4 regions of the Priestia sp. J2 genome follow, and region 3 is predicted to be linked to each of the others. Evidence: riboswitches for the same ligand, from Rfam matches in the RefSeq annotation. Region 3 holds a riboswitch; each other region holds the start of a gene.

Region 1 (3,790 bases), 440 kb from region 3:
TGGGAAATATCGTGATGTTTGCGCCGCTTGGAATGTTTATTCCGTTGTTTATGAAGTGGTTTGACGGTTTTATTCAAGTCTTTACGACTGGTTTCTTAATCAGTTTTCTGATTGAAATTTTACAGTACAAGCTAACGGAACGAGTATTTGATATTGATGATATCTTTTTGAATACGCTAGGTACATTTATAGGCTGGGTTATTATTAAAATACTATATTGGATCAAGAACATGCTGAAAGCACGTTTCAAAAAAAGATGAAAGGACTTCTTTACGAAGTCCTTTTTGCATCTTGTTGATAGAAACACTTAATGCAGCGTCTTACGGAAGAATGTGAGGATTCAACGATAATGTGCTGACAATTTTGCTGAACAAATAATAACTTTCCTTCAAGCTGCTTAATTTGTTTTTTTAGCTGTTCTACTTCATTATTGATAGATATTTGAACCACTGTTAACAAACTCTTTAGCTTTTTCTTTCATTCCTTCTTTTCTTACTTCGTTTACATCTTTTTCATTTTCTTGAGCCATGTTACGAATATCTTGAGAAATACGCATCGAACAGAATTTAGGTCCACACATTGAACAGAAATGGGCTGTTTTAGCACCTTCAGCGGGAAGTGTTTCATCGTGATATTCTTTTGCGCGCTCTGGATCTAGTGACAGGTTAAATTGATCATTCCATCTAAATTCAAATCTTGCTTTAGACAGAGCATTATCGCGTTTTTGTGCTCCTGGATGGCCTTTTGCTAGGTCAGCAGCATGCGCAGCAATTTTATAGGTGATAACGCCTTCGCGAACGTCTTCTTTATTCGGGAGTCCTAAATGTTCTTTTGGCGTTACGTAGCAAAGCATAGCTGTCCCAAACCAGCCAATCATTGCAGCACCAATACCTGATGTAATATGGTCATAGCCTGGAGCGATGTCGGTTGTAAGCGGTCCAAGAGTATAGAAGGGAGCTTCCTGGCATATTTCCATTTGTTTATCTACGTTTTCTTTGATGAGATGCATTGGAACATGTCCAGGACCTTCAATCATAACTTGAACATCGTGTTTCCAAGCAATTTTAGTTAATTCACCAAGCGTTTCTAATTCACCGAACTGTGCCTCATCATTAGCATCTGCAATGGAACCAGGACGTAGCCCATCGCCAAGCGAAATAGCAATATCGTATGCTTTACAGATTTCACAGATTTCTTCAAAGCGAGTATATAAAAAATTCTCTTCATGATGAGCTAAACACCACTGCGCCAAGATGGATCCTCCGCGTGAAACAATACCTGTCGTACGTTTCGCTGTCAGAGGAATATAACGTAAAAGAACACCTGCGTGAATAGTAAAGTAATCAACACCTTGTTCTGCTTGTTCAATTAATGTATCGCGGTATGCTTCCCACGTTAGATCTTCTGCTACGCCTTTTACTTTTTCAAGCGCTTGGTAAATAGGAACGGTCCCTACAGGAACAGGCGAGTTGCGGATAATCCATTCGCGTGTTGTGTGGATATCCTTTCCTGTTGATAGATCCATAATTGTATCGGCTCCCCAACGCGTTGCCCATGTCATTTTTTCTACTTCATCTTCAATAGCTGAACGAATAGCTGAATTTCCGATATTAGCATTAATTTTCACATGGAATTTGCGGCCGATAATCATCGGTTCGCTCTCAGGGTGATTGATATTATTAGGGATAATCGCACGTCCTCTTGCTACTTCTTCACGCACAATTTCAGGATTCATCTGTTCACGAATAGCGATAAATTCCATTTCGGGCGTGATGACTCCTTTTTTCGCATAGTGCATTTGCGTTACATTTTGATTTTTTTTCGCGCGCAAAGGTAAACGTTTAGTGATAAAGCGCTCGTACTGATCTCTTGGATCACCGTCATAATAACCGTTATCCTGTGGCTGAACCGTACGGCCTTGATATGTTTCTACATCGTTTCGTTCTGCAATCCACTTTTCGCGCAGAGCCGGTAATCCTTTTTGTAAATTAATTTCATAAGAGGGATCTGTATAAACACCGCTCGTGTCGTATACACGTACGGGACTATTTTCTTCTTCACCAAAAGACCCTGTAGTAGGAGACTGATGAATTTCACGCATAGGTACTTTAAGGTCTTGTCTGGATCCTTGGACATATACTTTGTGACTGTTTGGAAAAGGCTTTTTCATAGAAACTGATACATTTTGTTTTGACATTACATATTCCTCCGGTTTCGCATAAAGTGTAGCTATACCGAACCATAAAAAAATCGGGTTCTGTGATAGACAGAACCCGATGGAATAGGCAAAAAAAGAATAAAACTATACTATTCTTTTCAAGACTACTTCCCTCCGCTGGTATAACCCAAATCAGGTTCAAAGGGTTAAAGAGTTTTATTGCACTCTTCTCTCAGTCTGAGCTATCAGACACCCCTAGTAGAAATAACATTCAAATTATTCAATTTACGGCTTAAGTTTACCATCATTCGGTAAAAAATCAACCCTTAAATAAAAAAAGCTAGACAATTAGCGTTGTCTAGCAGCATCGATTGCAATCACAATAGCTGTAATAATATGCATGATAAATCCCAAAAATGGAATCCAAGCAACCAGTGAGGTAACAAGCCCTAGTATGTTTCCATAAGCAGATAACCCTCGTCTATTAGCTAAAATGAGTGTGATAGCATGAAGAATAAATCCAATAAAAAGAGGAGTATAGCTAAAGCCCATAACAATTCCCGCGCCAATTAAAGGAATTCCCAGCAAGGCTTCATACCCAGCAGTGACCCATTTCATTGTACGTACATTTCCATTCATAGTAAAAAGCCTCCTAAAAAAGATACTACTATATACGAGAAAAGAGAGAAAAAAGTTTCAAATTACTTAGGGGATATGTCGTATAAGTCAGCCCTATTGGATTAAAATGATAGATGACAGTAAAGGGGGATGGAAAAAACATAATGATTTAGTCATTTTTTCACACTAAAGAAAAATAGTCTAGATGATTCATTTTTAGCTAAGGGACCAGAATTTATACTGAACATAGTGACTGCTTTTTAAAATAAATAAAAGCTGATATCGTGTTTTTTGGTTGTAGCATGTAAGCTTTTTATTACAAATTATTAAAGATTCTTATCTTTTTGCAAATACACATTGTATTTCATAGTTTTAACAATTATGATAAAAAAGCAAGTGTCAAAATAGGAAAATAGTTGAGCATGTAAAACGAAGCGATAAGCTTATTAATTTGAAAGAAAGGCAAGGTACATAGCTTTATGTGGGAAATTATTGTAGCAATCATTTTAGGGATTGTAGAAGGTTTAACAGAGTTTGCTCCCGTTTCGTCAACTGGGCATATGATTATTGTGGATGACCTGTGGTTAAATTCAAAAGAATTATTTTCATCTCCAGTAGCTAATACATTTAAGATTGTTATTCAGCTAGGGTCGATCTTAGCAGTAGTTGTTATTTTTAAAGATCGTTTTATTAATTTATTAGGATTGGGAAAAAAACCAGCTGCTGCAATTGGACCGACAAATCGCTTAAATTTAATGCAGGTAATTGTTGGTTTGTTACCCGCAGGAGTGTTAGGACTTTTGTTTGATGATTACATTGATGAACATTTGTTTTCTTTAAATACGGTGCTAATTGGCTTAGTGGTCGGAGCTGTATTAATGATTCTAGCAGATTTGTTTGGACCTAAACGTCCGCGTGTAGAGACGGTGGACCAAATGTCTTATGGACAAGCACTAGGTATAGGACTGTTTCAATGTATTGCTCTTTGGCCAGGTTTTTCTCGTTCAGGCTCAA
Region 2 (3,790 bases), 340 kb from region 3:
CTCTTTCATTTTTTCATGACTTTTGGTGCAATAAACATATAGTTAAATGTTAAGGTAGAAATAAATTCCTTATGGTACACTTAAAGAAGAATTTATGAAACGGAGCGATATGATGAAAGCCATAAACTTAATCTCAATTGCCTTTGGTGCTATCGCTGGTACGTATGCACGTTATTTTCTAAATCTTTCCTTATTATATACGGGGTATCCAATAGGAACAGTAATTGAAAACCTATTAGGTAGCTTCATATTAGGACTATTAACGGGATTTTTTGCGTGGAAACAGCCAAAGGAATGGATCAAGCTTGGACTAGGCGTGGGCTTATGCGGCGGTTTTACCACGTATTCAACGTTTGCAGGAGACTTCGTTTCTCTCACTCAGCATTATTTATGGGGTGGAGCCATTTATTTCATTGTCTCTTTAGTAGGCGGAATCCTTTTTGCTTTAGCAGGCTATCTATGCGGTGAAACGGCAGGAAAAAATTTAGTAAAAGTACATGAGGTGAAGTAAATGAGCATAGTGAGCTTGGCACTTGGGGGGGCAGCTGGAGGCATATGCCGTTATCTTTTGGGATTAAAGGTTACAAAAACAGCTTCAAATCCTCCTTTTCCAGTATCAATGCTGTTTGTTAACTTGCTTGGTGCGTTTGGACTTGGTCTTTTTTACGGTAGTTATTATGGAAAGGTTCCGAGTCATGCTTATAATGATTCAATATTTCTAATGATCGGCATTGGTTTTTTCGGGGCTTTTACCACTTTTTCAACGTTTAGTGTGGAAACCGTGCAGTTAATTCGAGAAAAATCTTATCAGAAAATGTTGGTGTACGTGGGGATTTCAGCATTTGGAACAATTGGTTTATTTACAGTCGGTTTACTGGCAGGAACGTTTTTATTTAAATAAAGAGAACGTTTCTAGTAGGGAAAAACAAAAAGACGGAGAAGTAGAGAATGGATAGAAAAGCAGAAGTTTGGAAATACATTTTGTTGATTGTTGCTGTTGCAGGTCAGATCATCGGTTTTTTATTTTTATTTATAAATGTTGTGGCGGCATTTATTTTTTACGGTTTTTATATTCTAACTTTTATTATGTTACTCCTGCTGTTTATATGGGATCGGAAAAAGGAAAAAGACAAAGAAGAATTTGACGACTATACCGATTACTAACGATATAAAAAGCAGAATGGTGCGGTGCGCCGGGCCTCTTAGTAAAGAAGCTTAAAAGATACATCTATAAAAGGAAGAGAGCCGTAAGAGCATAAAGAGATATTGTATTTACATCTAGTTGTGTTATAATTTTAAGTGCAAAAACAAAATCAATAAATAGCAATCACTAGGGGAGCTTTTTGAAGCTGAGACGAATGCATTTCGGACCCTTTGAACCTGATCTGGTTTGTACCAGCGTAGGGAAGTGGCGATCATGTTTACATAACGATACATGCTAACCACTCTACGTTGTAGGGTGGTTTTTTTGTATGTAATAAAGCCCTCTACACAAGATAAAGTGATTGAAATTTCTCTTTATTCTGAATGGAAAGGTTTCGATCATATGGATATTCCTAAATTTCATGTCATTACAACAGATAAGCAGCCAATTGAAGAGGTTCGGGACATTTTAACGGCTATCGTGCCTTTTGCGGGTGCCATTCATATTAGAGAAAAAAAGAAAACGGCAAAGCAGATTCAATGTTTACTAGAAAGCCTGCCATTTTGTCGCTCTAAAATTATTGTAAATGACCGAGTTGATGTAGCGCATGCTTTAAAAGCAAAAGGGGTGCAGCTTGCCTATCATAGTTTAGACGTTTCGTGCGTTAGAGACGCATTTCCTTCTCTTATTGTCGGAAAATCAGTTCACTCTGTGGAAGAAGCTCTAGAAGCTGAAAAAGATGGAGCTCACTATATTCTATACGGACATATTTATTCAACTCATTCAAAAAAAGAATTAAAAAGCCGAGGGATAGCAGCGTTAAAAGAAGTAGTAGACGCTGTGAAGATACCAGTTATTGCGATTGGTGGAATTACACCTGTAAATGCCAAAGAGGTGCTGCAAACAGGAGCACACGGTATAGCTGTGATGTCTGGTGTCATGCTTGCGCAAGATCCGCTTAAAGCAATCAAACAATATTCTCATATATGGACATCTGGAGGTGGAGAAAATGAAGCAGCATTATGATGTACTGTTAGTCGGAGGAGGCATAATTAGCTCTTCTATCGCTTATCATTTGTCAAAACAAGGAGCGTCAGTAGCCATTCTTGAGCGCAATCAAATTGGTTGTGAAGCTTCAAGTGCAGCTGCTGGTATTTTAGGTGCTCAAGCTGAAATTGATGAAGAAGGTCCTCTTTTAGACCTTGCTATTAAGAGCAGAAGTATGTTTCCTGAACTGGTGAAGGAACTAAAAGAAAAAACGGCAATCGACGTAGAGCTTATTCAAAAAGGCTTATTAAAAGTCGCTGTAACAGAAGAAGATGCACACGTATTAAAGAAAAAAGCCGATCAGCATCATCAATGGGACAAAGATGTAAGATGGATCGACGTAAAAGAAGCGCGGTTGTTAGAACCGGGGCTCTCTCCAGACATATACGGAGCCATTACAATACCTGGAGACGGCCAGCTAGCTCCGGCTAAGTTAACACATGCTCTTGCTCATGGAGCCTTGTATCACGGAGCAGATGTATTTGAATACTGTGACGTTCATTCTCTTATTACGGAAAATGAAACAGTAAAAGGTGTACAGACGTCTAAAGGCTCTTTTTATGGAGGAAAAGTAGTGATCGCAGCAGGCTCATGGGCTAAACGTTTTATTTCTTCTGAACATTTAGGTCAGGTATTTCCTGTAAAAGGAGAGTGTATTGCTCTTCAAAGTCATAAGCCGCTGCTTTCTAAAACGATTTTTTTAGATGAAGGTTTTTATTTAGTGCCAAAGGCTGGTGGAAGAATCGTAATCGGGGCAACTAAGCTGCAGCATGATTTTACTAAGACCGTTTCTGCACAAGGTATTCAATTTCTGCTGGATAAAGCTGCTGTGCTTCTGCCGGCTATTAAAGAAGCCACATTTGAAAAAGCATGGTCAGGTCTTCGTCCACAAACAAATGATGGCTGGCCTTATTTAGGAGAGCATCCTGAAATAGCGAATCTACACATGGCGTTTGGCCACTACCGAAACGGTATTTTATTAAGTGCTGCAACTGGAAAAATTATGGCTGATGCTTTGGTAGGGAAAGAGCCGAATCATTCATTTTTTACATCATTTCAGCTAACGAGAGTAATGGAGGGAGTTCATTGAATCTAATCATTAATGGTAAGACCGTTACTGTTGGAGATGAAATTGAAACGGTCGAGCACTTGTTGCAGGCTCAGAACCTGCATGAACGAGTGGTAATTGTTGAGCTAAACAAGAACATTTTACAAAAAGAAGAACATAGTGCTGCAAGTTTAAAAGATGGAGATACATTAGAAGTCGTTTCATTTGTAGGAGGAGGATGAAGAGTATGTTAAAAATTGGACAATATACATTTAATTCACGTTTATTATTAGGAACAGGGAAATTTCCGGACTTTACGACTCAGCGTCAAGCGGTAGAAGAGTCGGAAACAGAAATTTTAACATTTGCTGTTAGACGAATGGATATTTTTGATCAAAATCAGCCTAATTTACTAGAAGCACTTGATGTGAAGCGTTTCACTCTGTTACCTAACACGGCTGGAGCAAAAACTGCAGAAGAAGCGGTACGTATTGCTAAATTAGCTAAAGCTTCTGGACTTTGTGACATGGTGAAAGTAGAAGTAATTGGAT
Region 3 (3,790 bases):
CTATGGTCTGTGGCAACGGTAGCAAGTGCATTTACTAACACGTATTCTGCTCTTTATGCCATGAGAATGCTTCTTGGTGTATCGGAGTCTCCTTTTTTTACTTCAGGAATTAAAGTGACGGAAAGATGGTTTAAAAAAGAAGAGCGCGGCCTTCCTACTTCGATTATTAATACAGGGTCTCAAATTGCTAATGCGATTGCTCCGCCACTTCTAACGGTACTGCTTTTAACAATGAGTTGGAGAGGAATGTTTGTTGTTATAGGAGCAGCAGGCTTTATTGTGATGTTTGTTTGGCTAAAGATATACCGAGATCCGGATTATGTTGCCAATAAAGTGAAAGCTGTCCCTAAAGAAGAAATAAAAATCAGTCATACCTCACAAGCAAAATGGTCACAGCTGTTTAAATATAAAAGCACATGGTTTATGATTATCGGGAATTTCGGAATTATGTTTACGATATGGGTTTATTTAACTTGGCTTCCTAGCTACTTAGAAACAGAGCGCGGTTTTAGCCTAAAACAAACGGGCTGGATTGCTGCTATTCCGTTTCTAGCAGGAATCATAGGAGTGTTGCTTGGTGGTGTAATTTCAGATAGATTTATTCGAAAAGGAATTAATGCAGTAACGGCAAGAAAAATACCAATTGTAGGCGGGGCAATCTTAGCCGCAGCATCGGTAGCACCCGTTCCTTTTATTGATAATGCAGCCTTAAGTATTGTCTTATTGTCGATTGGCTACTTCGCGTCACAGCTGCCATCAGGCGTCATTTGGACTCTAGCGGCGGATATTGCACCAAAGGAACAAGTTGCTTCACTCGGCGCTATTCAGAACTTCGGTGGATTTCTAGGAGCGGCAATGGCTCCTATCGTAACAGGGTTTATATTAGATGCAACGGGAACTTTTACGGCGGTTTTCCTGTTAGGAGCAGGACTGCTTTTAATTGGTGCTATTAGTTATGGCGTATTTTTAAAGAAGCCAATAGCTAACTAGTAATGTCACAAAAACAAAGAGCACACACTGCATGAAAAAGGTGTGTGCTTTTTCTTTTACTACTAAAAAGGAAACTATTTTCATTACCATGTCATGAACCTTTCTATTGAATAAAACGCTTTACTATGATAAAACTATTACAGGTAAACATATGATAATAGATTAATTTCATAGAGATACAACACCACTAGGGGTGCTTTCGAAGCTGAGAGAGACGATAAGTCTTAACCCTTATAACCTGAACTAGGTAATACTAGCGTAGGAAAGAGGTATTGTAATGGATGTTTTGTATGGGATTTCCTTACGAACTCGTTATAATAATTTTGTGTACATAAACAAAAACACTTCTTTCCTGCGAAAGAAGTGTTTTTTTATGCGTAAAGGAAGGTGTCATACATGAAAGAAACAATTGATTTGCTTGTCAAACAGGTAGAGGAGCGCAAAGGAGAGTTAATCCAGTTATTAACAACGCTTGTTTCGTATAAAACGCCAGCGCCTCCTGCACGAAATTCTCATGAAGCGCAGCTGTACGTAGCGGATTTTCTTAAAAACTGCGGTTTTTCCATTGATATGTGGGACTTATATTCTAACGACCCTATCGTAGTGGGAACGTTAAAAGGACAAAAATCGGCTGACTATCAAAGCTTGATTATTAACGGCCATATGGATGTTGCTGAGGTACAAGAAAATGAAAATTGGGAAACCAATCCGTTTGAAGCTGTTGTGAAAGACAATATGATAATTGGACGCGGAGTTGCTGATATGAAAGGCGGTTTGGCGGGAGCATTATTTGCTGTGCAGCTTTTAACAGAAGCAGGAATCGAGCTGCCAGGAGACTTGATTTTTGAATCCGTTGTAGGAGAAGAAGTAGGAGAGGCAGGTACGCTGCAATGCTGTCAGAAAGGGTATACAGCTGATTTTGCGCTTGTAGTCGATACAAGTGATTTACATATTCAAGGTCAAGGCGGAGTGATCACGGGATGGATTACGATAAAAAGCAGTAAAACCTATCATGACGGTACACGCCGAAGTATGATTCATGCTGGAGGAGGGCTGTTAGCCGCAAGCGCTATTGAAAAGATGGCAAAAGTGATCGGAGGGCTACAAGAATTGGAGCGTCACTGGGCTGTTACAAAGAGCTATCCAGGATTTTTGCCAGGGACAAATACGATTAATCCAGCAGTAATCGAAGGCGGAAGACATGCTGCTTTTATTGCAGATGAATGCAGGCTGTGGATCACCGTTCACTATTATCCTAATGAATCGTACGACCAAGTATCAAAAGAAGTGGAAGAATATATTATAGCTATTGCAAAAGCAGATCCATGGTTAAAAGATAATCTGCCAACCTTTGAATGGGGAGGCACATCAATGATTGAAGACAGAGGAGAAATCTTTCCGTCATTAGAAATTGATGAAAATCATGCAGGAGTGCAGCTGCTTGCAAATACTCATGAACAAATGGAAGGGAAAAAGCCTCCAATTGATGTGTCAACTAGCGTAACAGACGGGGGATGGCTAGCTGATGCGGGAATTCCCGCCGCTATTTACGGTCCGGGAAATTTAGCAAATGCACATGCTGTGAACGAACAATTAGATATTAATCAGCTTGTTCAATATACAAAAGTGATAGTGCAGTTCATTTATACGTGGCTGCATACGCATAAGGAGTGATCATCATGAAATTTAGTGAACGATTATACGAAAAGCTGCAGCCTATTTGGCGTCAAAATCATAATCATCCCTTCGTACAGGGGATGGGAGATGGAACGCTTGAAAAGGAGAAGTTTCGCTTCTACATGATTCAAGATTACCTTTACCTAATTGATTATGCCAAATTATTTGCGATTGGAGCCATGAAAGCTACCGATCTTCAAACGATGGGGAAATTTGCAGCCCTTTTAGATTCTACATTAAACGAAGAAATGAGTCTGCACCGTGAGTATGCCAAGAAATTTGAAATCAGCGAAAAAGAATTAGAAAAAGCGCAGCCATCTCCTACAACGCTTGCATACACGCACTATATGCTGCACGTTGGTCAAAGTGGAACATTAGCTGAATTAGTAGCCGCTCTTTTGCCTTGTATGTGGAGCTACTGGGAAATAGGAAAAGAACTTAGTGAAAAGCCTGGAGCTAACAATGAGTTTTACCGTGAGTGGATTGAAATGTACAGCTCAGAAGAATTTGGAGAACTGGCGACATGGTGTATCAATTTATTTGACTCACTTACTGAAGATAAATCAGAAGTGGAATTAGAAAAGCTTGAAGAAATTTTCTTGAATACGACGCGTTTTGAGTATATGTTCTGGGATATGGCTTATAACGAAGCGATGTGGCCAATTCATGAATAGGTCTGTGTTATCTTTTCAAAACGTCAGTTTTACGTACAAGAACGGTGATCAAGCGATTTTAAAATCATTAAACTTAGACGTGAAAGAAGGCGAGTTTGTCAGTATCGTTGGAGCGAGCGGCTCTGGGAAAAGTACGTTGTTTCGTCTCATTACAGGTCTTGAACAGCAGAGTGAAGGCGATATCGTGATTAACGGAAAGTCTTATGAAAAGCGACTAGGAAAAGTAGGCTATATGCCGCAGCAAGATTTGCTGCTTCCGTGGCGTACGATTCTAGACAATGCAGCACTGCCTCTTGAGCTTCACAATGTATCAAAAGCAAGTGCTCATAAGCAAGTGTCTCAGCTGCTTGAAGAGTTTGGCCTAAAAGGGTATGAAAACCGTTTTCCAAGTGATTTATCCGGAGGGATGAAGCAGCGCGTTTCTTTTCTTCGGACGGTATTAAGCGGTT
Region 4 (3,790 bases), 1.2 Mb from region 3:
GCGTACACGTCGGAAATTGGGATTTTACTAGAGGAAATTCGGTTTACGCTTAAGCATTTAGCAAAATGGATGAAGCCTAAAAAAGTAAAAACCGCTTTAACACACGTGGGCTCTAAAGGGAAAATTGTTCCTGAACCGTATGGAGTCGCGTTAATTATTGCTCCGTGGAACTATCCGTTTCAATTAGCGCTGTCTCCTTTAGTAGGAGCGATTGCCGCTGGAAACACGGCGATTATAAAGCCTTCTGAATTAACGCCTAGCGTATCTCGGGTTATACAAGAATTACTAGCTGAGGCTTTTGATCCAGCATTTGTGACCGTGATTGAAGGCGCTGTAGACACGACGAGCCTGCTTTTAAAACAGCCCCTCGATTATATTTTCTTTACGGGAAGTGTAAATGTAGGGAAAATTATTATGCAAGAAGCAGGGAAGCAGCTTATTCCCGTCACGCTGGAGCTAGGAGGAAAAAGTCCGTGCATTGTACATGAAGATGCAAACCTAGATCTTGCAGCGAAGCGAATTATGTTTGGCAAAGGAATGAATGCAGGCCAAACGTGCGTTGCTCCCGATTATTTGCTCGTGCATAAAAAGGTAAAAGCGCAGCTAGTGGAGAAACTTCGCGAAGCGATTTATCAATTTTACGGTAGTAATCCGCTTGAAAGTGAGCGCTACGGCCGTATTGTCAGTGAGCGCCATTTTATTCGGCTAGTTGAGTTTTTAAAAGACGGAAACGCTATAGTTGGAGGCGGGTATAATAAAAGTACGCTCACAATAGAACCTACGGTGTTAAGTGAAGTAAGCTGGACATCAGACGTTATGCAAGAAGAAATTTTTGGGCCTATTCTTCCTATGATTGAATACGAAACGTTAGACGAAGTTATTCATAAAGTTCAAGAAAAAGCTAAGCCGTTAGCTCTTTACTTGTTTACGGAAAGTGCAAATGTACAAAACGTCATAACGGAGCGTCTTTCATTTGGAGGAGGCTGTATAAATGATACGCTTATGCATATCGCTACGCCATATTTACCCTTTGGCGGAGTTGGAGAAAGCGGTACGGGCCAATATCATGGAAAAGACAGCTTTCAGACATTTTCTCATTTTAAAAGCATGCTGTCTCAAACAACCAAGTTTGATTTGTCATTCCGCTATCCTTCAGAGAAACAAAACTTGAAAATGATTAAAAAATTATTGAAATAAAAAGCCTCCTGATAGGAGGCTTTTTCGTTATTTTGAAAGTGAAAGCTGAGAAAGCGGCCATTTTTCTTGTGTATACGCCATTTCCCAAAATAAATACTCCAGCTCACAGCTTTTGATAAAGTGATCTTTCATACGATTACGTTCTTCTTCAGTCGCTTGCTCGGTGAGTTCATCAAGTTTGTTACAAAACCATTGTGTTGTGCCATTCATTTCTTCATTATTATAAAACTGAATCCATTCATAAAAAGGATGAGAAGGAGATGGATTTACTTGTTCTGTAATGCGCTGGCCAATTTCAACGTACGTCCACGGACATGGAAGAAGCACGGCAATGATTTCCGCTAAGCTGCCTGTATGCGCAACGCTTGTCATATGGTTAATGTAGTGGCTGGCCGTTGGTGAAAGAGCCTCAGTGTGGAGGTCTTCATAGCGTACGCCTGCTACTTCACAAAAATTATTATGAGGGTGTACTTCACTATGTAATACCGTAGAAATGCCGGCATTAAAGGCTTCCATTTCGGTACGCGTACGGCATTTTGTTAAAGCAGCGCCGTAAATGCGGACAAATGCTGTTAAGTATTCGTAGTCTTGAGAAACGTAGTGAATAAGCGCTTCTTTTGGCACGTCTCCTTCAGCAATTCCTTTAATAAAAGGGTGGTTAAAAATGGCTTCGTAAATATAGTTTGCTTCTTGTCTTAATTGAGATGAAAATGACATCAAAATCCTCCTTTAATTATGAGGAAGTCACAAACAAGCACATAAAGGAAATAAAAAACACTCCGTTTATAAACGGAGTGGCAAAGGACAGTACAAAACTGAACATTGCCACTTTCCTACGCTGGTATGAGCCAGATCAGGTTCAAAGGGATCAAGAAAACTTGTCTCAGCCGGTCGGCACCCCTAGTGGACTTCCTATTAGTCTATGTTTAACTTACCATATATTCTGAAAAATAGAAAGCGTTACGGAAAATTGTTCCCTAACGGTTTTTATCTCTTAAAGAGGTAGCTTCTTGAAGCTATTTTTAATCATTTTTGTTTAAAAATGCATATTTTTAGGGAAGAAGAGGTATTAATGAAGGGAAGAGCCGTTTTCGTCTCCGAAACATTCCCATATAAATAGAAGAAAGGAGAGAACAAAATGGCAAAATTTCGTTTGTATGCTGTATTAAATACAGTAGGCTTGGCTATTACACTTCTTGTGAATTATTTAGCAAATGCGATTCCAATAGGAGGCAAAACAACGGCAGAGGCTTCTGCGCAAGTTCCTACGTTGTTTACACCAGCCGGTTATGCCTTTGCTATCTGGGGCGTTATTTATTTGTTATTAACCATTTGGGTTATACGCCAATTTTTTGCAAGAGAAGATCAAAAGGAAATATATGCACGTATCGGCATTTGGTTTTTTCTAAACTGTTTGTTAAATAGTGCGTGGATCTTTATTTTCCAAAACGATTACTATAAGTTATCCCTTTTAGTTATGCTCTTTATTTTAGGCACATTAATGATTGTATATTCCATTATTCAGCATTCTCGGATGACGACATGGTTTATGCGTCTGCCGATTTCGCTTTATCTTGGATGGATTTCTGTTGCGACTATTGTTAATGTATTTGTCGTATTTCAAGCAAATGGAATACAGCACTTACTTGGCCTAAATGAGTTAGCATGGACGATTATTATGCTGCTGGTAGGGGCTGCGCTGGGCATTATGTTTACATTAAAAAACCGAGACGCTGTTTATCCGCTTGTTTTTATTTGGGCTTATATTGCCATTGCGGTGAAACAAAGTGGAAATCAGCCAATTGTCATTACTGTTATCATCTCGATTGTTTTATTAGCAATTGCTATTATTGTGGGACTGATTAAACGCTATAGACGTTTTTAAAAAGAAGCTCTAGCTTTTGTAAGCTAGAGCTTTTTATGATGCTCTTTTGATTGTAAAAAAGCAGCTGTAAAAGCAATTAAGCTAATTAAAATACCAAAAGGAACAACAATTGGTACGAATGATAAAATAAATGTCATAAGCGTAACCTCCATGTTGCATCGGTGCATAATGAAAAATTCAACTTTTTAAATTGAAGTTCCGCTATTATAGTATGCTAGGCTTTATGTTTGGAGCCTATATGTTTAGAAATAAACGAAAAAGGCAACATACGTTACATATAGTTTATATAGGAGGAGTTAAAATGGAAACATATTTAGTGGCTTACACAGATAAAGACGATATGGAATATAAACAAGTGACGTGCGAGAGTTATGAAGATGCAGAGCGTACAGTTCTTCGTTTAGAGAGAGAAGGGCATATGCATATTGAAGAAATATCAAATCAAGAAGCCTACCGTGGAGACGAATCATCGTACAGAGAATAATTTTTGAATAGAAACATCAAACTCAAAATGAAGAGGCAGCTGCTTCTTCATTTTTTCTATTCTATATAGATATCGTTTTATAGAAAAAAGTAAAACGGGAATGATTTTCTTCTGCATTTATGGTACAGTACTAATCAGATGAGTTTTGAGTTTAGAAGAGGAGAGAGTAACATTATATGAGTAAAGGAAATCAGTGGTCTTCACGCCTCGGTTTTATTTTAGCA

The links. A riboswitch is a leader RNA that binds a small molecule or an ion and turns the genes downstream of it on or off. The one in region 3 is predicted to bind thiamine pyrophosphate.
Region 1: linked by a shared signal. The riboswitch ahead of thiC (phosphomethylpyrimidine synthase ThiC) and the one ahead of LJY09_RS04505 (acetylornithine deacetylase) in region 3 are both predicted to bind thiamine pyrophosphate.
Region 2: linked by a shared signal. The riboswitch ahead of LJY09_RS02800 (thiamine phosphate synthase) and the one ahead of LJY09_RS04505 (acetylornithine deacetylase) in region 3 are both predicted to bind thiamine pyrophosphate.
Region 4: linked by a shared signal. The riboswitch ahead of tenA (thiaminase II) and the one ahead of LJY09_RS04505 (acetylornithine deacetylase) in region 3 are both predicted to bind thiamine pyrophosphate.

What each region holds. Positions count from the first base shown of each region.
Region 1 is NZ_CP086208.1:422,353-426,142, forward strand. Features, by position in the region: gene LJY09_RS02285 (VanZ family protein) at 1-260, shown strand, start outside; gene thiC (phosphomethylpyrimidine synthase ThiC) at 428-2,197, opposite strand; TPP riboswitch at 2,311-2,425, opposite strand; gene LJY09_RS02295 (hypothetical protein) at 2,507-2,797, opposite strand; gene LJY09_RS02300 (undecaprenyl-diphosphate phosphatase) at 3,256-3,790, shown strand, end outside.
Region 2 is NZ_CP086208.1:525,735-529,524, forward strand. Features, by position in the region: gene LJY09_RS02785 (fluoride efflux transporter FluC) at 113-511, shown strand; gene crcB (fluoride efflux transporter CrcB) at 512-901, shown strand; gene LJY09_RS02795 (hypothetical protein) at 949-1,164, shown strand; TPP riboswitch at 1,323-1,424, shown strand; gene LJY09_RS02800 (thiamine phosphate synthase) at 1,547-2,170, shown strand; gene thiO (glycine oxidase ThiO) at 2,154-3,281, shown strand; gene thiS (sulfur carrier protein ThiS) at 3,278-3,481, shown strand; gene LJY09_RS02815 (thiazole synthase) at 3,487-3,790, shown strand, end outside.
Region 3 is NZ_CP086208.1:867,119-870,908, forward strand. Features, by position in the region: gene LJY09_RS04500 (MFS transporter) at 1-990, shown strand, start outside; TPP riboswitch at 1,170-1,272, shown strand; gene LJY09_RS04505 (acetylornithine deacetylase) at 1,387-2,664, shown strand; gene tenA (thiaminase II) at 2,670-3,341, shown strand; gene LJY09_RS04515 (ABC transporter ATP-binding protein) at 3,334-3,790, shown strand, end outside.
Region 4 is NZ_CP086208.1:2,055,249-2,059,038, forward strand. Features, by position in the region: gene LJY09_RS10330 (aldehyde dehydrogenase) at 1-1,197, shown strand, start outside; gene tenA (thiaminase II) at 1,225-1,914, opposite strand; TPP riboswitch at 2,011-2,109, opposite strand; gene LJY09_RS10340 (TspO/MBR family protein) at 2,336-3,082, shown strand; gene LJY09_RS10345 (hypothetical protein) at 3,384-3,566, shown strand; gene LJY09_RS10350 (sodium-dependent transporter) at 3,743-3,790, shown strand, end outside.